4 regions of the Mesorhizobium sp. RCC_202 genome follow, and region 4 is predicted to be linked to each of the others. Evidence: riboswitches for the same ligand, from Rfam matches in the RefSeq annotation. Region 4 holds a riboswitch; each other region holds the start of a gene.
The links. Region 4 has a riboswitch for cobalamin ahead of bluB (5,6-dimethylbenzimidazole synthase). Riboswitches for the same ligand answer to the same signal wherever they lie in the genome.

Region 1 (5,098 bases), on a different contig from region 4:
TTTTTGCAGCCAGAGGCCGAAGGCGAGGAGGGCGTGGCGAGGAGGAAGGGCCGGGTCGTGGTAGTCGGCGCGGCGGTCGGCCGAGCGGCCGCGATCGGGGGCGAGCGCGACGGTGACGTTGCCGAAGGTGGCGGCGCGGAAGGGGAAGTGCGGTGAGGTCGGCGCTTGAGCCCCCCTCTCTGCCCTGCCGGGCATCTCCCCCTCAAGGGGGGAGATTAGCAGTTTCGCCGACGGCGCTCCACTTACAGCGTTGGAGATTGGTGAAGGCAGAGATGAGGGCCTGATCTCCCCCCCCGAGGGGGAGATGTCCGGCAGGACAGAGAGGGGGGTCTCGCGCGAACCTATCCCTTCCGGCTGCCCCCACGCTGCCTCTACTGCGCCACGTGCTGCCCCTGGGAGTTCGGTCGAAAGATCCAAGTAGTCCTGTAAGCCAAGGCCATGCCCTGCCTTCTCCAGAGCATCCAGCAACTTCCGCGGCGTTTGCGGAATCCCATCAACCGCATAGCCCTGTTCCTTCAGGTCATGCAGCATCGCCAGCACGCTGGATGGCACATCGAGGCCAACCGCGTAGCCGGTCCGTCCGGGCGCGCTCGGATAGTCGGGAATCAGGATCGCCAGCTTGCGCTTGGACCGTTCCGTCTTTTGCAGGCGAATGAACGCCGCGACCCGCCTGGCGACCTGCGCCACGCGATCAGCTTCCGGACGATTGGCGAAGGCGCGGAAGGCCAGCGCCGGATCGGTCTCGATCTCGCCCTTGAAGGAGATTGCACCGGCGAGGATACGGCCGTCGAGCTCCGGCAGCACAACATGCATGGCGAGATCGGCCGGCGCCAGGCCGCGCTGGTTGTTTTCCCAGACGTCGCGGCGGGTGGTGGCGACGATGACCTGGAAGACGGGCACGCCGGCGCGGTCGAACAGGGTTTCGACGCCGGGTTCGGCGCCTGAGGCGAAGGCGGTCGCGGTGATGATGACGGCCGGTTTCAGCGATGCGATGGCGTCCTCGACGAAGACCAGCGACGTCGGGTCTTTCAGGCTGGAGACGAAGATCGGGACTGGGGCCAGGCCGCACTGACGGAGCGCTTCGACGAGTGCGTCGATGGGCGCGACGTCCGCGGCGAGGAGCATCGAGCGATAGAAGAGGATGGGTACAATGGAGACGCTGACATTGTCGGCGTCGAGTTCGCCAACGCCCGATGGCTTTCCGACAACTCCCAGCCCCGGCTCATAATATCCCGACTTCGGCACCGCCACCGGTCCCGCCACCGACGCAGCCGATCCAGCCAAGCGCGCCAGCCGCTGCATCAGTGCGCTCATATTTGCCGGGCCGCCCTCGCGGAAATAGCCGAGCAAGGCGTCCAGCTCGGCGCGGGGCAGCGTCGAGGCCTCGATCAGCCTTTGATCCTCGTCATGGCTTTCACCGGGCAGCAGCACGAGCTTGATGCCGCGTTCGCGCGCCACCGCCGCGAGCTGGTCGCAGCCGTAGCGCCACCAGTCGTAGCCGCCCAGGATGCGGATAAGGATGACCTTGGCGTGGCGGGCGACGCTGTCGATCCATAGATCGACGGACATCGGATGGCGCAGGTCGCGCAGCGCCGCGAGCCGCATCGAGGGCAAGCGGGCGGCGTCGGCTTTCCATGCCACCGCCAGGCCGGCGAGGTCGCTGTCGGTGAAGGACAGGGCCAAGATATCCGCCGGCGTCTGCCGCAGATCGACCGGCTCGGCGAGATCGTCGAGCGAGGCGGAGCTGGTGGTCAGTATGTGCATTTCGCCCCTAGGTCGGTTGGCGTCAGCCGGCGAGTATAGCCTCGATCGCCGGGCGGTTCAGCCCCTTGAGGCCGATGACGACGAGACGCGAGCGGCGGTCGTCCTCGGCGGTCCAGGCGCGGTCATAGTAATGGTTGACGCGCTGGCCGACGGCCTGCAGCAAAAGCCGCATCGGCTTGCCGCCGACTTCGACGAAACCTTTGACGCGCAACACGTTTTCCTGTTCGGCGGCGGTGGCGACACGCTTTGCCAGCTCGTCCGGATTGGCGATCGACGGGATGTCGACGATGAAGGTGTCGAAATCGTCATGCTCGTGGTCGAACGCGCCGTCATGATGCGATTTGCGGTTCTCGATGTCGTCCTCGACGGCGAGGCCGAGACCGAGCAGCACCGAGGGATCGACCTTGCCATGCGATGTCGGCACGATCTTCACGGCGCGGGCGGAGTGTTCGCCAATGATGGCGTTGGCGCGGGCCGAGCCGGCGGCGTCCATCAGGTCGTTTTTCGAGAGAATGATGAGGTCGGCGCAAGCGATCTGGTCCTCGAAGACTTCCTCGACCGGGTCGTCGTGGTCGAGGCTATCGTCCTGGGCGCGCTGCGCCTGTAAAGCATCCATGTCGCTGGCGACGCGGCCTTCGGCGAGCGCCGGGCCATCGACCACGGCAATGACGCCGTCGACGGTCACCCGGCTCTTCACCGTCGGCCACTGGAATGCCTGGACCAGCGGCTTCGGCAAAGCGAGGCCGGAGGTCTCGATCAGGATGTGGTCGACCTTGGGGGTGAGCGCCAGGATCTGGTCGAGCGCCGGCACGAAATCGTCGGCCACGGTGCAGCAGATGCAGCCATTGGCCAGTTCGACGATGTTTTCCTCCGGGCAGGTGTCGATGCCGCAGCCTTTGAGGATTTCGCCGTCGATGCCGATGTCACCGAACTCGTTGACGATGATGGCGATGCGCTTGCCGCCGGCATTCTCCAGCAGATGACGGACCAGGGTCGTCTTGCCGGCGCCGAGGAAGCCGGTGACGACGGTGCAGGGAATACGGGAAACGGAAGCGCTCATGGTCAGTCCTTCAGCATGTCGAGGGGAGGGATGCGGGCAACAAGGCCGCGCTTGAGGGAATCGGGGCGGCCGCGCCAGGGGATCAGGCCATCCGTCGACGTGGCGAAGAGCTTTGCGCCGGCAACGAGGTCGGCGCCGCTGGTCGCGCTCAGGTCGCCGAAGACATAGCTCCAGCAGCCGTCGCGCAGGATCGCCGCGCTCAGCCGCCGCTTGCAATTGCCGAGGCATTCGACCGTGCGGATGCGGATGTTGTCATCGGCTGCGGCGCGGCGGGTGTCATCGGCCAGCAATTCGCCGGCGCGGGGGTGGGCATCGGAGCCGGCCTCATTGCGGCAGGAAGCGCAGACGATGACCGTCACGCCGGCCAAAGCGTCGCCCTCGGACGAATTATCCGCTGGGCCAGCCGAAAAACTGCCGTTGTGGTCCAAAAAGCCGGGCTCCTTGCCCGGAAACCCGCCGGGCGATCGGATTGTTCTGTCGCAGACGGCAGGTCTCCTGGCTCGCGGATCATCGCCTTGGTTGGCCGCCTTCCCGGGAATTCCCAGTGGCTTTCGGCCTTGGCTCATCGCTTACAGTTGCGGGGACAGCCGCGGATTTGGGTTTTTGTCCCGCACCGCATTCCCTCTTGGCCCTTGCCGTTGCGGGCAAGGGACCGTCTGGAGGGATTTAGGCTTTTGCAGGCAGCGGTGTCAACGCGCGGTTACGACGCTGAAAGGTCGGCCAGTGGCTGCCCGAGGTCGCCCGCTGGCGTCACTTCGATGTGCTCCAAGCCGAGCCAGGCCTGCATCTGCTTCAATTCCTCGAAAAGCTGGGCGGCTGTCTCCGGCGGCGCTTCAGGCTCGGCATAGGCGGCATGGACGCGCAGCACACCCGCTGGACGGTCGGCTTTGAGGTCGACGCGGGCGACGATCGTGTCGCCGAGCAGGAAAGGCAGCACGTAATAGCCGTATTGGCGCTTGTCGGCAGGCGTGTAGATTTCGATGCGATAGCGGAAATTGAAAAGCCGCTCCGAGCGCGACCGTTCGAAAACGACGGGATCGAACGGCGCAAGCAAGGCGCGCGCCTCGATGCGGCGGGGAAAACGGGCGTCCTTGTGCAGATAAGCGGTCCTGTCCCAGCCTTCGACGCTTACGGGCAGCAACTCGCCCATTTCGACCAGTTCCTCGATGCGGTCCTTGGTGTCGCCGGGCGCCAGGCGAAAATAGTCGCGCAGGTCGCCATAGGTGGCGATGCCGTGGGCGCGGGCGGAAATGCGCAGCAATTCGCGGTGCGCGTCCTCGACGGAGGGGACAGGCAGGTCGAGCACGGCCTGCGGCAAAACGCGCGCCGGCAAGTCGTAATAGCGCTCGAAGCCGCGCCGGTAGGCGGTGGTGATGCGGCCAGCCCAGAACAGCCATTCGAAAGCGTGCTTGGCCTCGCTCCAGCCCCACCAGCCGCCGTTGCCCTTGTGGCCTTCTATGTCGGAAGCAGCGGTCGGCCCGCGTTCGGCGACTTGCTTATAGATTTCATCGATCATCCCGGTCCGCTCGCGTCCCCATTTGGCGAGGCCGAGATACATTTCGCCGCCCTGTTCGGCGCGCTGCATGCGCCAGCGCATCAGCGGCCAGGTCTCGACCGGCAGGAAGGACGCTTCATGCGCCCAGTATTCGAACACGGTGCGCTTGCGGGTGACGGCGGCGTTGTCGAGCAGCGCGAGCGGATAGGGGCCAAGGCGCGAATAGAGCGGCATATAGTGCGCGCGCACCACGGCGCTGACGGAATCGATCTGCAGCAAGCCGGTGCGGGAAAGCACGCGGGCAAGGTGTCGCCGATCGGGTGTGCCGCCGGGCCGCGGGTCGGTGAAACCCTGCGCGCCGAGCGCGATGCGCCGGGCCATAGGAAGCGAAATCTTGTCCTTCATCGAGGCGACCTTGCCCTGATCGTTTGCCGGATTTTTAGCCGGTGATTCCGGTGATGCTAGCAGGCAAATGGCGGGAGATGTGTCAGGAGACAGAAGTGGAGTAAAAAGAGAAGGAAATCAAACAGGAGCGGATCGGACCAGTTTCCTCCGATATGGCGTCCAGGGCGGTAATTTGAACAAGGTTTGACTTGCTTCGCTGAAACCGCTGCGCTAACCCTCGCCGCGTTGCAGCATGGGCCTCCTAAAACGGTTCAGCGGTTAAACTGTCACGCTTCCGCATTAGAGTTCGTTGCTGTAATCAAAGTGAACTGGCCCGCCGAGGAAAGCCGCCGCATGAGCGCACTCCTGAGTTCGTACCTGCCGATCGTCCTGTT
Region 2 (5,098 bases), on a different contig from region 4:
CGCCTGCCCAAGGCGATGTCGGGCGGCCAGCGCCAGCGCGTCGCCATCGGCCGCGCCATCGTGCGCAATCCAAAGGTGTTCCTGTTCGATGAACCGCTGTCGAACCTCGACGCGGCACTTCGCGTCGCCACCCGCATCGAGATCGCCAAGCTGAAGGAATCGATGCCCGCCACAACCATGATCTATGTCACCCACGACCAGGTCGAGGCGATGACGCTGGCCGACCGCATCGTGGTGCTGAAGGACGGCCATATCGAGCAGGTCGGGACGCCGATGGAGCTCTACAAGCGTCCAGGCAATCTGTTCGTCGCGCAATTTATCGGCTCACCGGCCATGAACATCCTGCCGGCCAAGATCGACAAGGCCGGCAACCCGACCGTGGTCAGCCATGTCGGCGGCCGCAAGGCGACGGTGCCGATTGCCACGCCTGTTTCCGCGACGGGCGCGGCGGTGAGCTTCGGCGTGCGACCGGAGGACCTCTCGATCGCCACCGGCACGGATTATCTGTTCGAAGGCAAGGTCGATTACGTCGAGCAACTGGGCGAGGTGCAGCTTGTCTATGTCGATATCGGCCGAACCGACCTGCCGCTGGTGACCAAACTGCCGGGCAATGTCGAGGTCAAGCGCGGCGAGACGCTCAAACTGAACGCCGACGCCGGCGACCTGCATATTTTCGACGCGGATGGCCATTCGTTCAGCCTGCAGCGCGTTGAGGCGAAGGCCGCCTGACACTCGCAGAGCGGCAACAAAAAAAGCGGCGGGCCAAGCCCGCCGCCTTTCTTACTCAATTAATTTACTCGTAACTTTACTGGCGGCCGGCGTGGTCGCGGTCGCTACCCTGCGGCACCGACTTCTGCACGTTGCCCGACGAGTTCAGCAACTTGTAGACCGTCGAGTCCGTGTCGATCGACGATGTACGCGTGGTGTCGACGGCGGGAGCCGGCTGGTTGGCGCCGCTGTTGCCGTAGTTGTCGCTGCCAGCAAAAGCCGAACCCGAAACGGCCAGAACGGCCACCGTGGCGAGAATGATCTTCTTCATTTTAGTAACTCCTGAATTCCTTGATTGGACCGAGACGGCGGGCAGACCCGCCGCCAGCCCAGATTCGGCTGTTAGTTGTTGCCGAAGAGATTGTGATCAGCGCCCGTGATGACGGGCTTCTGAGCAGCCGGCTCGGACTTGACCGAGGCCGTGTAAGACGAGTCGACCGCGACGGCCGGCTGGTTGGCGCCGTTGGAACCGTAGTTATCGCTGCCGGCGAAAGCGCTGCCGGAAACGGCCAAAAGGGCGGCGGCGGCGAGAATGATCTTGTTCATTTTAGTGCTCCTAAATTTTCTGATCCGACCGAGGCGGCGGGCAACCCGCCGCCGGTTCAAAGTCGGCTGTTAGTTGTTGCCGAAAAGGTTGTGGTCGGCGCCCGTCTTGACGGGTACCTGCGTGGCCGGCACGGCGTTACGAACCGATGCGGTGTAGGACGAGTCAACCGAAACGGCCGGCGGATTGGCAGCCTGCGAACCGTAGTTGTCGCTACCAGCGAAGGCGCTGCCGGAAATTGCCAGAAGGGCGGCGGCAGTGAGAACAATCTTTTTCATTTTTGCTACTCCAGTATCTTTATTCAGTCCGTCTAGCGGCGTGTCTTGGGAATGAAATCGCGTCGTTCGGACAGCCCCGATGTGGGTGACCCGATTGCCGGATTCCAATCACGAAGTTTTTCCATCTGGACCAAGAATCTACGTCTTGTAATTTTCCTAAGCATGCCCAACATCACATCTTTATGTAATTAATCCAATAGGTTACACGGATCACTCATTTAGCTCACCAAGTGTGTCAGGGTGCCAACGTTCACCCCGTCCTGCACGCACCGTCAACAGAAACGAACCGTTCGGTTCGATTTTAGAACCTCCTAATAGTCACTTTTCGATACTATTAACCACTTTGAAGCCGGTTACCGATCGGCGCGACGTCATTTCAGAGCGGCGATTCGCTTGCCTGATCGCTGAACCGAATATCGGCACGACAAGCCGGTAGCCGTGTCGCGCCGCATGGATGCGATGTCGTTTTCATACCGGCGGGACCATGGCGTGTCGTGGTTAGATGATCTCATCTCAGGTGCCCTTCGTCGTGACGGAGCGGAGAATTGGGAAGCCGGTCGAATTCCGGCGCTGCCCCCGCAACGGTGGTGGAGTGAAATCGCAACGGGAGACCACTGGGCCATTGGCCTGGGAAGGTGTCGCGATCGCCCGCAAGGGCAACTCCAGAGCCCGGAAACCAGCCCGAGACATTTGAACTCGACTGATCGCGGTGGGCGATCAAGAGGCGGATGGCGCGTGCCGGTTTTTTTGCCGGCGGTCGCCCTTCTTCTCCATCTCCACCAGTTCAGTCCTTGATGATGAGGACAGGACATGGATGCGCGCAATGACATGCTGAGGCTCCTGCAGGGCCGCAAGCCCGGCTATTCGCTGGAACAGCCTTTCTACACCGACACCGACTTCTTCAAGCTCGACATGGAGCTGATCTGGTACCGCGACTGGCTGTTCATCGGCCATGATTGCGAGCTGCCGAAGCCGGGCAGCTTCATCACCGCGCAGATCGGCGATTATCCGATCGTGCTGGTGCGCGACCAGAAGGGCAACATCAACGCCTTCCACAATTCCTGCCGCCATCGCGGCAGCCGCGTCTGCAACACCGACAAAGGCACGGCGGCGAAGCTGGTATGCCCCTATCATCAGTGGACCTATGAACTCGACGGGCGTTTGCTGTTCGCCCGCCAGATGGCGGACGGCTTCGACAAGAGCCAGTTCGCATTGAAGCCGATCGCCTGCGAAAGTGTGGCCGGCTACATTTTTATCTGCCTGGCAAAGGAACCGGCCGACTTCGTCCCGACGCGCGCCATGATCGAGCCATACCTTGCGCCGCATCGCCTTGCCGAGACCAAGATCGCCTTCGAGAGCACGATCATCGAGAAAGGCAACTGGAAGCTGGTCTGGGAAAACAACCGCGAGTGCTATCACTGCGCCGGCAACCATCCCGAACTGTGCAAGACTTTCCCGGAAGCCCCGACGGTGACCGGCGTCAACGGCGCCGAGAGCGATCCGGAAATGGTCGCCCACTGGGCGAAATGCGAGGCGGCAGGACTGCCGAGCAAATTCCGCATCGACCCGGCCGGCCAGTATCGCGCCACCCGCGCGCCGCTGCTGCGCGACGCCGTGAGCTACACCATGACGGGAAAACGCGCCGTCCGGAAGAACCTATCGCTCGATGTCAATGCAGACCGCATCGGCACGCTGATGCACTACCACTACCCGACGACCTGGAACCACATCCTCATCGATCATGCGGTGACCTTCCGCGTGCTGCCGATCAGCGCCACCGAAACGGCGGTGACAACGAAATGGCTGGTGCACAAGGACGCGGTCGAAGGCGTCGACTACGACCTTGCCGAACTCACCCATGTATGGACCGAAACCAACGATCAGGACCGCCGCATCGTCGAGGAGAATGCTTTCGGCATCCTGTCGCCGGCCTATGAGCCGGGTCCGTATTCGGAGCTGCATGAGGGCGGCGTGATCCAGTTTGTCGACTGGTATGCGCGTTTCATCGGGCCGCGGCTTGCTGAAGACGGCCGGCCGGCGCTGCGCAGCGTCGCCTGAGGGCCGAGAGGATGAACGCCATGACCGAACTTGGCCTCTACCGCCATCTCGACGAGATGACGCCCTGGAACGACCGGCTGCAGATGCTGGAGGTGATCGGCGTCAGCGACGAGGCGTCCGACGTAAAAACCTTCACTTTCCGTTCCGACAACCAGACATGGTTCCGCTACAAGCCCGGCCAGTTCATCACGCTGGAATTGCCAGTGGCCGACGGGCCGCTGATGCGCACCTACACGCTGTCGTCGTCACCGTCGCGGCCGTTCTCGATCGCGGTGACAGTGAAGGCGCAAACGGGGAGCATCGGCACGCGCTGGATGTTCGACAATCTGAAACCCGGCGCGCGGGTAAAGGCCTACGGACCGGCGGGCGATTTCTCCCTGCACAGTCATCCGGCCGCGAAATATCTGCTCATTTCGGCCGGATCCGGCATCACGCCGATGATGTCGATGCTGCGCTGGCTGAATGACTGTGCGCCATGGACCGATGTCGGCTTCGTCAATTGCGCGCGGCGGCCAGAAGAGATCATCTTCCGCAAGGAGCTCGAGCTACTCGGCACCCGCATGCCCGGCCTGTCGCTCGGGTTCATGATCGAGGAACGGTCGAGCCGCGAGGGCTGGTTCGGCCATATGGGACGCATCGACGCTATCAGGCTGCCGCTGCTTGCCCCCGATTTCCGCGAGCGGGAAGTCTTCTGCTGTGGCCCCGATCCGTTCATGCGTGCGGTGCGCCAGATGCTGGAAGCCTCGGGTTTCGATATGAGCCGCTTCCACCAGGAGAGTTTCGCGGCGCCGGTCGTCGAGGAAATCCCGCCGCCATTCGCGTCACCGGATGGCGAAAGCGCGCCGGTCGAGGCGGTGACGCCCGTCCGCTTCGCGCTGTCGGGCGTCGATGCCGAATGCGTTGCCGGCCAGACCGTACTGCAGACGGCGCGCGCCTCGGGTGTGCGCATACCGGCGGCTTGCGAGTTCGGCCTTTGCGGCACCTGCAAGGTGAAGAAGGTGTCGGGCGATGTCGAGATGAGCCACAATGGCGGCATCCTCGACCACGAGATCGATGACGGCTTCATCCTCGCCTGCTGCTCGAAGCCATTGTCGGCGCTGGAGATCGAGGCCTGACGCGTACCAAACCAGGAACTTGATCCCGCAGATCGTCAGCAACACGTGAATGGCTATCACCTTGCCAGTGGACGCCCGAAAGTTTACAGGCGTTATCGAGGGATAGGCGGCAACCAGCGCGTCCGGGCTGGGTTTGCGGAGCGGGGTCAGGACATGCATCGTTTTGATGTCTATGCGGTTGCGAGCAAGGATATCGTCTTCGAATCCTTCGATGGCGAAGCTGTCGTGCTCGATCTTTCCAACGGAAAATATTTCGGCTTTTCCGACTCCGGCAGCGCGGTCTGGCAGGCATTGTCCTCGGGGGTCGGCACACAGGCCCTGGTCGGATCGGTCGC
Region 3 (5,098 bases), on a different contig from region 4:
CGTCTTGGCATGCCGATGGCCAGCACGATGCCGCAAAGCACCAGGAGAACGCCCAGCGCCTGCCAGTGGTTGATCGTTTCGCCGAGCACGAGATAGCCGAGCGCCAGGGCGAAAGGCGAGGTAAGCGAGAACAGCAGTGCCGTGATGCGCGGGCCGACCGAATAGATGGTGGCGAAATAGGCCGTGCTGGCGATGCTGATGCCGGCGAAGCTCGATCCGGCAAGCAGCCAGAACTCCCTCGGCCCGATCGTATGCCAGCCGCCGATCACCAGCGACACCGAGCCGGTCATCACGAAGGTCGCGAGCATCTGCCAGCGGGCAAGCTGGAGGAGGGGAACGCGGCCCTTGAGCTCGCTGAGGAACATCGAGCTCAGCGCGCTGCAGCAGGCGGCGGTGACGGCGAGGGCTTCGGGGAGGAGCATGGTTGGCCGTTGCGAATCCGGAGGCCGGGCGATTTCCCGATCCTTACGCCAGCCTGCCGCGCTCCGATAGGCGGCGCTGGCACGATCGCCGCTAGAGCAATTCCAGGAAAAGTGGCAGCGGTTTTCCGTCCGGAATTGCGTAGACAAAAAGCCGGAGCGGTTCGCCGTTTCCGCGAAACGGTGAAGCGCTCTGGGCCAGTTGTCGCCTTTGCGCTTTGCTCGCGTCGCTTTCATGTGGACGCCTGTCATCGGCGGATGGTTAGATCATCACGTTCAAGGTGCCCTTTGGCCTGAGTCGGCCTGGGGGATAATTGGGAAGCCGGTGCGATTCCGGCGCTGCCCCCGCAACGGTAGCGAAGCTTGCGTTCCGACAACAAGCCACTGGGTGACAAGCCTGGGAAGGTGTCGGGACAGGTCCCGCAACGGACAGCTTCGGAGCCCGGAAACCAGCCTCGAGCAGAGTTGAACTCGACTGATCGCGGTGGGCGGTCAAGAGGCGGATACGGATCGGCCTCAGTGCCGCCCGTGACTTTCCTCCATCACCACCAGGTTCAGTCCTTGCGAAAGAAGGACGAACATGGATTCGCACAATGAAATACCCGGGCTCGCGCCCGGCAGGCCGGAACGCCCGCGCAGGATGCGCCGGGCCAACGCGGCGACGATGCGCGCCGTTTCGCCATTGCCGCCGCCGGAAGAAGTGTTCGCCGACTGGCTGCTGTCGGTGCCGCATGAGGCCGATCTGGAAGCGGCGGCGCTGAGCAAGGTCGCGCTGATCGACCGCTGCGGCTCGCTGCATCCCGACGTGCAGCGGCTGCGCACCTTACTGGCCGTCGTCGCCGGCACCAGCGCCGGGCCGACGCGCGTCCGCAATCTCTGAAATTCCCGACGCGGTGGCGCCGCTGGTAGGCCCTGGGCTGGCCGGCCGTCGCTCAGACCGCGCGCGTGCGCGATAAGGGCGAACCGAAAATCGACCACCCGGTGGCGATGAGCGCTGCGCCCATGGCGATCAGCACGGCAAGGCTCGGCAGGTGGAAGACCATGTCGCTCCAGCGTGGCTCGATGATCCCGCCGGTGCTGAAGCTCTCGCCGCTGAACTGGCACAGGATCCAGGAGGCGCCGCTGCGCACCATGTCGGCGTCGATGTCGGAGATCAGCGCCTTGGCGTCGCGCTCGGCGGCGGGCATCGTCGCCATATAGGCGAGCAGCGCCTTGGCGGTGGCGAGATAAGCGTGGCTGCACTCGTTGAACGGGCTCTGCTCGTCGCCGAGGCTGCCCGGCATCAGGCCCCACAGGCAATAGGTGAATTGCAGATTGCCGTGATTGTAGAGCCGCCGGAAGGTCGGGTCGGTCACGGTCTGCGCTCGCGCCAGCGCGAGGATGTCGCTGCGATAACGCGCGATCACCGCCATCTGGCCATGCGTCAGGCTGGGGATCTGGATGCCGGGAGGAGGCGGCGCCGAGGAACCGCTATGGGCTTGCGCCGGCGAAACAGCCGCAAGCGAGGGCCAGACCGTTAAAAACAAAACGGCCGCCAGGGCGCGAAACCATGGCGGCCGATACATCGGGATATCAGGCGTAGCGGCGCGCGGCGCCGCCTTGCTTGCCGGCCGAAAGCTGACGCTCGGCGACGGCCCCGAAGACAAGTCCGACCACGGCCCACAGGATGAGCTGGATGCCGAGCGACGCGATGCGGAACTGCCACAGCACGATCGCCGAGAAGTTCTCCGGCACCTCGTTGATGTCGGGAAGGGCCGCCTTGACCAGCATGAAGACGACGAGGAAGGCGAGCGCCGCGACGATCGAAGCGTTCCAACCGCCGAGCCGGCTCCACAGCCGCTGCGCCAGGCCGACCGCGGCCACCATGGCCGCGATCGAGATCGCGATCATGATGAAGAACAATTCCGTCCGGTAGGCAATCGTTTCGGGGTTGCCGACCGCCGGCGGGTTGGCCGGGTATTTGAGCTGAGGCACCACGATCACGGCGAGGAAGCCGAGCACGGCCAGCAATGCCGAGGTGCCGCGCGGGCCGAGCGAGCCCAGCCGTCCGTTGGCGTAGGCGAAGACCAGCGAGAACAACCCGCCAAGCGCCGCGCCATAGATCAGCACGCCGGTGGCAAGGCCGATGCCCGCCTGCGTCGGCCGGCTGACCAGTTCTTCTTCGGGCGCCTCGTTGGCGGCCTTGGCCTGCGATTCTTCGAAGGCGATGGCTTTGTCGACTTGCGGCTCGCCATAGACGCGCGCGAAGGCAAACGCGATCAGCCCCGCGACAAGCCCGACGAGCATGCCGCGCAGCAAAAGTTTTCCAACCATGTCAAATCCCCTTCAGCGATGCTGAACCGCTTTAGTGGCAGGGGAAGCCGAGCAGGTGGCGGCCGTCATGCACGAATTCGTGCACATACATGCCGCGGATCAGCGATGTCGCGCCTTCTTCCGCGCCGACGAAGTAGATCGCCAGCATCAAGAGCAGCCCGCCGAAGATGGCCCAGGGCAGAAGTTCGCGGACCGGAATTGGCGTTGCGCCGTAACCGGGTGCGAAAGTGGTGTTGGACATATTGACCTCCCCTGGGATCCTGCGTCCCGTTGATCGACAAATGGCTACGAGACAAGGCCTGACTTTCGGCTTTCGCCGATCACAGTGGCGCGACCGTGCCGGATTCGCACCGGCTTCCAATCTCGTATCACACTAAAACACTTGTCAGCACTTCGTTCGCCTGTCAACGACATGTGCTGTCGGCACGGCTTCGTGAGCCCGAATTTCACTGGTCCACGCCTATCCACAGAGGCTTTTTCGCATGGTCGCACGCCTGACGATGATCGCAAGCGGCGCTACGCCCGGCATGCGCAAGGGCCGTTTCCCGAACGACGAGGCGCTGGAGCCACAAGCCGTGGAGCGCGCCCGGACGATGGCCGCTTCGCTTCGCCGCGCCGACCGCGTCTGGACGAGCCCCGCGCTTGCCGCCCGGCAGACGGCGCAAGCGCTTGGCCTCCAGGCGGGCGTCGAGCCCCTGCTTGCCGAACAGGATTTTGCCCGCTGGGCAGGCCGGAGCTTCGAGGAAGTCCAGGCCGAGAACCCCGATGGCATGGCGGCGTGGTTTGCCGACCCGGACGCGGCACCGCATGGCGGCGAAACGCTCAGTGCCGTGGCGCAACGTGGCGCCGCGCTGGTCGAGCGTCTGGCCGGCGAGGGCGGTCACACCATCGCGGTGACCCATGCGGTGGTGATCCGCGCGGCCATCGTCCATGTCCTGGGCGCGCCGTCGTCGTCGGTGTGGAAGATCGACATCGAGCCGCTGTCGCTCACCGATTTACGCAGCGACGGCCGCCGCTGGGTCTTGCGCGCGAGCGGGATCGTCGCCGGCTGAACGAAACAATTGCCGCGAAGTGTGAAATACTTCTCAGTTGACAATTCAATGATGCCTATAGGTTTTCCTCTAAGGTTAGGTTATCCTTATTGAGAGGGTAAAAATACAATAATTGCCGGGGGGCTGGCCTGTGAAGCGATTCCTTTGGATTCGTTCGCTTTTCATTGTTTTCATGGCCGCGCTTCAAGGCTGCATGGCCGATCCGACAAAGCACTATGTCGGCGTTCCGCCGGTCATCGATGCGGCAAGCGTCGAGCAGTCGAGCAATCGCATCAGCCGGATCATGAATGCCCTGGCGCGCGATACTGGCGGCGGCACCTATTATGACCTGACCGAAGCTGGGTTCAACTATGTCGACGATCGCTGCATGGAGTATTTCAGCGAGCTCTACTACCTGGATCGCCGCCGCGAAGCGACGAAGGCCGGCCTCGGCGCTTTCAGCCAGACCACCAACGCCATTCTCGCGGCGACAGGCGCCTCGAGCCTTTCGATGGTCGCCGTGACGCAGGCCTTCGGGCTCGCTTCCAACCTCACCGACATCGCCGCCGGCACCTATCTCTACCAGCTGCCGCCCGCCACGACGCTGACCTTCGTGCGCAAGCTGCAGGGCGCCTATCGCGACGCGGTTGCCGCCAAGGCCAGCCAGATCGACACACCGACCGCCTCGTACCATCTGATCCAGGACTATCTCTCTTTGTGCCTGCCGCCGGTGATCGAGGCGAAGCTCGTCGAGCATGTGGCGGACGCGGCGGCGACCCCGGTCAAGGGCGGCTCGATCTCGAACATCGAGATCGACGTGAGGACCAACTCCCCGTTGCCGCGCAAGCCGGAAATCATCCAGGAAGTGCGCCAGCCCGCCAAGCCCGTAATCAAGCGTGTAGTGGAGCAGACCAATACGATCGGGTCCTTTGAGCCGAAGCTAAGCCATGTTCGCGTGGCAAGCATCCAGCGCGCGCTCTGCGTCTCGCCGGCCGACGGTATCCTCAATGACGCCACGCGGGCGGCGGTCGACGAATTCTTCCGCGGCGTTCAGCAGGGCGCCAGTGGCGTTACCTATCCCAGCGCACGCCAGAATGGCATCCGCAGTGTGCACGATGCGATGCTGCTGAAAGCGGAAAAGACAGTGGGAACCTGTGTTCCGTCACGTGACACCAGCGCCTTTGAAATCGGCAGACAGTTTATGTGACCGGCTTCGTGCCGATCGCCTGAAATTTGAGACACGACACGCATCCCACGGGGGGAACACGCATGGCTGTCATGATCGACTCGCGCACGCTGGGCGGCAAGCCGGTGGGTAATTTGGCCGGCCCGTCA
Region 4 (5,098 bases):
CGGGTCAACGAGGTGGCCGCGAAGGCACCGACGCGCTGGCAGCGCTTCGTCGACGAATGCACCACCTATATCGAAATGGCGCTGGAGCCGGAAATCCAGCGCATCATGTTCCGCGACGGCCCGGCCGTGCTTGGCGACCCAGCGCAATGGCCGAACGCCAATGCCTGCACGGCTTCAATGACCGATCACCTGACCGCGCTGCAGGCGGAGGGAGTGGTCGTTGCCGACCTCGACCCGGAGACGGCGGCGCGGCTGATCAACGGCGCCAGCAGCCAGGCCGCGCAGCGCATCGCCAATTCGAAGGATCCGGAGGCGACGTCCAAGAAAGCAATTGCGGCTTTTCAGCAGTTGCTTAAAGGCTTGCTCGAAAAATCTTAGGCGGTCCGTGGACTTGTGCACCGGTTTCACTGGCATAAAGGTTGCCGGCGATTGACTTTCGCCGGCGCCGGCGCATGTTCTCCCGCCATCTCTTAGGGTGTGGAGAGTCGGGCCATGTGGGATTTCAGCATCGGCCGGTCGGTGTCCATCATGATGCGGACATGGCCGTTCATCGTCTTCCGCATGATCGTCTATTTCGGCATCACGATTGCCTACATCATGGCGACCGGCACGGGCGCCAGCGTCGGCTATGGCGTCGGCCACATCTCCACCGATCCTGACGGTCCGGCGTCGTTTGCGCTATGGGGCGGCGTTGTCGGCTTCGGCATCGTCTCGATCGCCGTCTACTGGATCCGAGAATACATCCTCTATGTGCTCAAGGCCGGCCACATCGCCGTCATGGTCCACCTGATCGACGGCCACGATGTGCCCGACGGCCAGGGCCAGATCGCCTATGCCAAGGAAGTGGTGACCCAGCGTTTTGCCGAGGCCAACATCCTTTTCGTCGTCGACCAGCTGGTCAAGGGCGCCATCCGCGCCATCACCGGCCTGATCGGCGGCATCGCCGCCTTCCTGCCCATTCCGGGCTTGAGCGGCCTGGTCAGCTTCATCAACACCGTCATCCGTCTGTCGCTGACCTATGTCGACGAGATCATCCTCGGCTACAACATTCGCATCAATTCGAACTCGCCTTTCGAGACGGCGCGGCAAGGTGTCGTGCTTTACGCGCAGAACGGCAAGCACATGGTCAAGAACGCAGTCTGGCTGGCGGTGATCATGTGGGGCCTGTCCTTCGTTATCTTCCTGTTGATGCTGGCGCCGGCCGCCGCGATCCTCTGGGTGATGCCGGGACAACTCGCCGGCTGGGCCTTCGTGCTGGCCATCGTCTTTGCCTGGGCCTTCAAGGCGGCTTTCATCGAGCCGTTCGCAATCGCCTCGCTGATGCAGGTCTATTTCGACGCCATCGAGGGCCAGACCCCCAATCCGGAATGGGACCGCCACCTGGCAGAGGCATCGTCGAAATTCCGGGAATTGCGCGACAAGGCGCTCGGCTCTTTCGGCGGCGGCTCGCGCTGGGATACGCCCCGGGCCGCTTGATCAGCTCTTTGGAGCGCCGCCAAGTCTTGCAATCGCCGATTTGAGCGGCGCCTCGCCGGCGCCGCGAAACGTCTCGCTCATCACCAGTTCCGACAAGGCCAGGCGCTTGCCCCAGCCATGCGTTTCGAGATCCGGCTTCGGCGCGAATTCCGAGACGCGGCCGACGCAGAGATAAGCGATCGGCGTGACATGTTCGGGGATCGACAGAAGCTGCTTCAGCGCCTCCGTCTCGATGATGCTGACCCAGCCGACGCCGACACCTTCCGCGCGCGCCGCCAGCCAGAAATTCTGCACGGCGCAGACGGTACTGTAGAGGTCCATCTCCGGATTGTGCCAGCGCCCGAGCGGCGAGTCCTTCGAACGCTGCCGGTCGCAGGTGATGCACAGATTGAGCGCGCTCTCGCAGATGCCTTCGAGTTTCAGCTTGCGGTAGAGCGCCTGCCGCTCCGCCTCGATCGCCGGCAGTTCCTGTTCGCGCGCGGCAAGGAAAAGATCGCACACCTGTCGCCGTCTGGTCGCGTCGCGGATGACGATGAAATTCCACGGCTGCATGTAGCCTACCGATGGCGCATGGTGGGCGGCGGTGAGCAGCCGCGCCAGCACGCCATCGTCGAGATCGTCGCTAACGAAATGGCTGCGCACGTCACGCCTGGTGAACATCGCCCGGTAGACAGCGTCGCGCGCCAATTGGTCAAAGTCATCGCCGCCGATGGCGGGCGCAAGTGCTTGCATCGCTTTTCCCCTGCGATAAGCAGCCCCCGCCTGACCAAGCGGGTGACCATGTCTGCCAGGCCGGTCTTCTGGCTCGGGATCGACCCGCGTCCGGCGCCTTCCCGTCAACGACAGTGGCGTTTGCCGGCGCGGTCCCCCTCACAGCGTTGGGCACGCCACGGAATGAAACCGTGTTCCCGATTCTCCCGCGTCGCGGGCACCAGGCAGCGATGCGACCTTAGCGTGAACCAAGCGCCGCGCCAATGCCGTCAGCGACACGGCAAGGCGCGATTGTCCCCAGCCATTCGGCATTCAAACATGGCCATCGCGGCCTTGGGCCCCTAGATTAGAGGCCATGGCTACACGTCTCTACACGCATCCGATCTTTCTCGAACACATCACGCCGCCCGGCCACCCCGAGCGTCCCGACCGTCTGCGCGCCATCGAGCGCGTGCTGGACGACGAGGCGTTTTCGGCGCTCGACCGCGTCGAGGCGCCGGAAGGCGACGAGGCGACGATCCTTTACGCGCATCCCGAGGATCACGTTGAGCGTGTCCGCGCCGCGATCCCCGAGAGCGGCATCGCCCCGATCGACGCCGATACCAGCGCCAGCCCGAAGAGCTGGCAGGCCGCGGTGACGGCGATCGGCGCCGCCAACGCGGCTGTCGACGATGTCTTCGAGGGCCGCGCGGCAAACGTCTTCGTTGCCGCCCGCCCGCCTGGACACCATGCCGAAAAGGCCACGGCGATGGGCTTTTGCCTGTTCAACACGGCGGCCATCGCCGCGCGCTATGCGCAGAAGAAGCATCAGGCCGAGCGCGTCGCCATCGTCGACTGGGACGTCCACCACGGCAACGGCACGCAGGACATCTTCTGGGACGATCCGTCGGTGCTCTATTGCTCGACGCATCAGATGCCGCTTTATCCGGGCACCGGCGCCAGGAGCGAGACCGGCGCCGGCAACATCGTCAACGCGCCGCTGGCGCCGCGCACCGGCAGCGATTTGTTCCGCGACGCCTTCCTGTCGCGCGTGCTGCCCTCGATCGACGCCTTTGCGCCGGATCTGATCATCATTTCCGCCGGTTTCGATGCGCACCATCGTGACCCGCTGGCCGAGATCAACCTGACAGAGGACGATTTCGACTGGGCGACCGGCCAGTTGATGGAACGCGCCGGCCGCCACAGCGGCAACCGGCTCGTCAGCCTGCTCGAAGGCGGCTACGATCTGCAAGGACTGGCATTTTCAGTCGCTGCCCATGTCGGGCGGCTGATGAAGGGATAAAGTATGGCTGTCGAAGGCAATGAGGACGTCAAGGCGATGAGCTTCGAACAGGCGCTCGACGCGCTGGAGAAGATCGTCGATGATCTGGAGCGCGGCGACGTTCCGCTCGACCAGTCGATCAAGATCTATGAGCGCGGTGAAGCGCTGAAGGCCCATTGCGACCGGTTGCTGAAGGCCGCCGAGGACAAGGTCGAGAAGATCAGGCTGTCGCGCGACGGCAAGCCGGTGGGGACGGAGCCGCTCGACGCCGAGTAAATGAAGCAGGTCGGGCAGAGAAAGCAGGTAAGGAGTTCAAGCTATGTGCCGCAACATCAAGACCCTGGCCAATTTCGAACCGCCGGCGACCAATGACGAAGTGCATGACGCCGCACTGCAGTTCGTGCGCAAGCTGAGCGGATCGACCAAACCCTCAAAACGCAACGAGCACGCCTTCCATCATGCCGTCGAGGCGATCGCGGCCGTTGCTCGCGAATTGCTCGATTCGCTCGAGACCAACCAGGAACCACGCAACCGCGAGGAAGAGGCGGCCAAGGCGAAAGCCAGGTCGGCGCTGCGCTTCGCCTGAGAGGTCGATATGAGCTTCTTTCCTGGAAACGATCCCGAGCCCGGCGATGCCTTCGCCTGCGATCAGATCGAATTGATGGTCATCCCCAACGCCAAGGACATTGGCGGCTTCGAGGTGCGCCGCGCATTGCCGACGGCAAGACGCCGGCTGGTCGGGCCGTTCATCTTCTTCGACCGCATGGGTCCGGCCATCCTGCGCGCCGGCCAGGCGCTGGATGTGCGCCCGCATCCGCACATCGGGCTGTCCACCGTCACCTATCTGTTCGACGGCAAGATCAGGCATAGCGATTCGCTCGGCACCGAAATGGTGATCGCGCCGGGCGACGTGAATTTGATGACCGCGGGGCGTGGCATCGTGCATTCCGAGCGTACGCCTGACGAGTTGCGCGGGGCGCCGATGTCGATCTCCGGCCTGCAGACCTGGCTGGCGCTGCCCGACGGCAAGGAAGAGGTTGCTCCGCTGTTCGAGAACACCGCGGCGATCCGCTTGCCGGAAATCGACGCCGAAGGCGTCAGCGGTCGCGTGGTGATCGGCGAATTCTCCGGTCTGCGCTCACCGGTCGCGACCGCATCGGACACGCTCTATGCCGATCTCATGCTGGCGGGCGGCGCCAGCGTGAAAATCCCGGCGGATGCCGAGGAGCGCGCCATCTATACGCTCGAAGGCGAGGTCTCGATCGCCGGCGACCGCTTCCCGGCCGAGCGGCTTCTGGTGTTCAAGCCGGGCGAGGAGATCGTCGTCTCGTCCGAATGCGGCGCCCATTTCATGCTGTTCGGCGGCGCTTCTCTGGGCTCCAATCGCTATATCTGGTGGAACTTCGTTTCCTCCTCGAAGGAACGCATCGAGCAGGCCAAGCAGGAGTGGAAGATAGGTCGCTTCGATATCGTTCCCGGCGATGAGGAAGAGTTTATCCCGCTGCCGGAAGGCTAAGGTGTGTTGATATTCAGGTGATGCCGGCCTGCAAATGCCGGCTCCCTGCGCTTCCGGTGCTCACGTTCTTTGAGGAAGAGTTCATTCCGCTGCCGGAAGGCTAAGGCCAGGCAATAACACGCGACACTGACGCG

Region 1: it holds a riboswitch for cobalamin, as region 4 does, so the genes downstream of both, AB6802_RS12585 (DUF1636 family protein) here and bluB (5,6-dimethylbenzimidazole synthase) in region 4, are expected to answer to the same signal.
Region 2: it holds a riboswitch for cobalamin, as region 4 does, so the genes downstream of both, AB6802_RS02485 (aromatic ring-hydroxylating dioxygenase subunit alpha) here and bluB (5,6-dimethylbenzimidazole synthase) in region 4, are expected to answer to the same signal.
Region 3: it holds a riboswitch for cobalamin, as region 4 does, so the genes downstream of both, AB6802_RS07930 (CbtB domain-containing protein) here and bluB (5,6-dimethylbenzimidazole synthase) in region 4, are expected to answer to the same signal.

Annotation. Positions count from the first base shown of each region.
Region 1 covers NZ_JBFUPO010000004.1:506,020-511,117, forward strand. Annotated here, with positions in the region: gene AB6802_RS12575 (cobaltochelatase subunit CobN) at 1-1,764, opposite strand, end outside; gene cobW (cobalamin biosynthesis protein CobW) at 1,787-2,824, opposite strand; gene AB6802_RS12585 (DUF1636 family protein) at 2,827-3,252, opposite strand; cobalamin riboswitch at 3,292-3,496, opposite strand; gene AB6802_RS12590 (winged helix-turn-helix domain-containing protein) at 3,525-4,724, opposite strand; gene AB6802_RS12595 (NADH-quinone oxidoreductase subunit A) at 5,058-5,098, shown strand, end outside.
Region 2 covers NZ_JBFUPO010000001.1:544,865-549,962, forward strand. Annotated here, with positions in the region: gene AB6802_RS02465 (ABC transporter ATP-binding protein) at 1-729, shown strand, start outside; gene AB6802_RS02470 (DUF680 domain-containing protein) at 806-1,039, opposite strand; gene AB6802_RS02475 (DUF680 domain-containing protein) at 1,111-1,314, opposite strand; gene AB6802_RS02480 (DUF680 domain-containing protein) at 1,384-1,590, opposite strand; cobalamin riboswitch at 2,089-2,290, shown strand; gene AB6802_RS02485 (aromatic ring-hydroxylating dioxygenase subunit alpha) at 2,401-3,648, shown strand; gene AB6802_RS02490 (2Fe-2S iron-sulfur cluster-binding protein) at 3,669-4,763, shown strand; gene AB6802_RS02495 (PqqD family protein) at 4,917-5,098, shown strand, end outside.
Region 3 covers NZ_JBFUPO010000003.1:136,215-141,312, forward strand. Annotated here, with positions in the region: gene AB6802_RS07910 (DMT family transporter) at 1-422, opposite strand, end outside; cobalamin riboswitch at 682-892, shown strand; gene AB6802_RS07915 (hypothetical protein) at 1,000-1,299, shown strand; gene AB6802_RS07920 (hypothetical protein) at 1,352-1,984, opposite strand; gene AB6802_RS07925 (CbtA family protein) at 1,992-2,732, opposite strand; gene AB6802_RS07930 (CbtB domain-containing protein) at 2,764-2,973, opposite strand; adenosylcobalamin (AdoCbl) riboswitch at 2,974-3,118, opposite strand; gene AB6802_RS07935 (histidine phosphatase family protein) at 3,215-3,784, shown strand; gene AB6802_RS07940 (hypothetical protein) at 3,978-4,970, shown strand; gene AB6802_RS07945 (DUF2272 domain-containing protein) at 5,033-5,098, shown strand, end outside.
Region 4 covers NZ_JBFUPO010000008.1:103,383-108,480, reverse strand. Annotated here, with positions in the region: gene AB6802_RS19310 (TetR/AcrR family transcriptional regulator) at 1-378, shown strand, start outside; gene AB6802_RS19305 (hypothetical protein) at 493-1,476, shown strand; gene bluB (5,6-dimethylbenzimidazole synthase) at 1,477-2,208, opposite strand; cobalamin riboswitch at 2,249-2,427, opposite strand; gene AB6802_RS19295 (histone deacetylase family protein) at 2,543-3,469, shown strand; gene AB6802_RS19290 (exodeoxyribonuclease VII small subunit) at 3,473-3,724, shown strand; gene AB6802_RS19285 (DUF2277 domain-containing protein) at 3,768-4,034, shown strand; gene AB6802_RS19280 (pirin family protein) at 4,044-4,964, shown strand.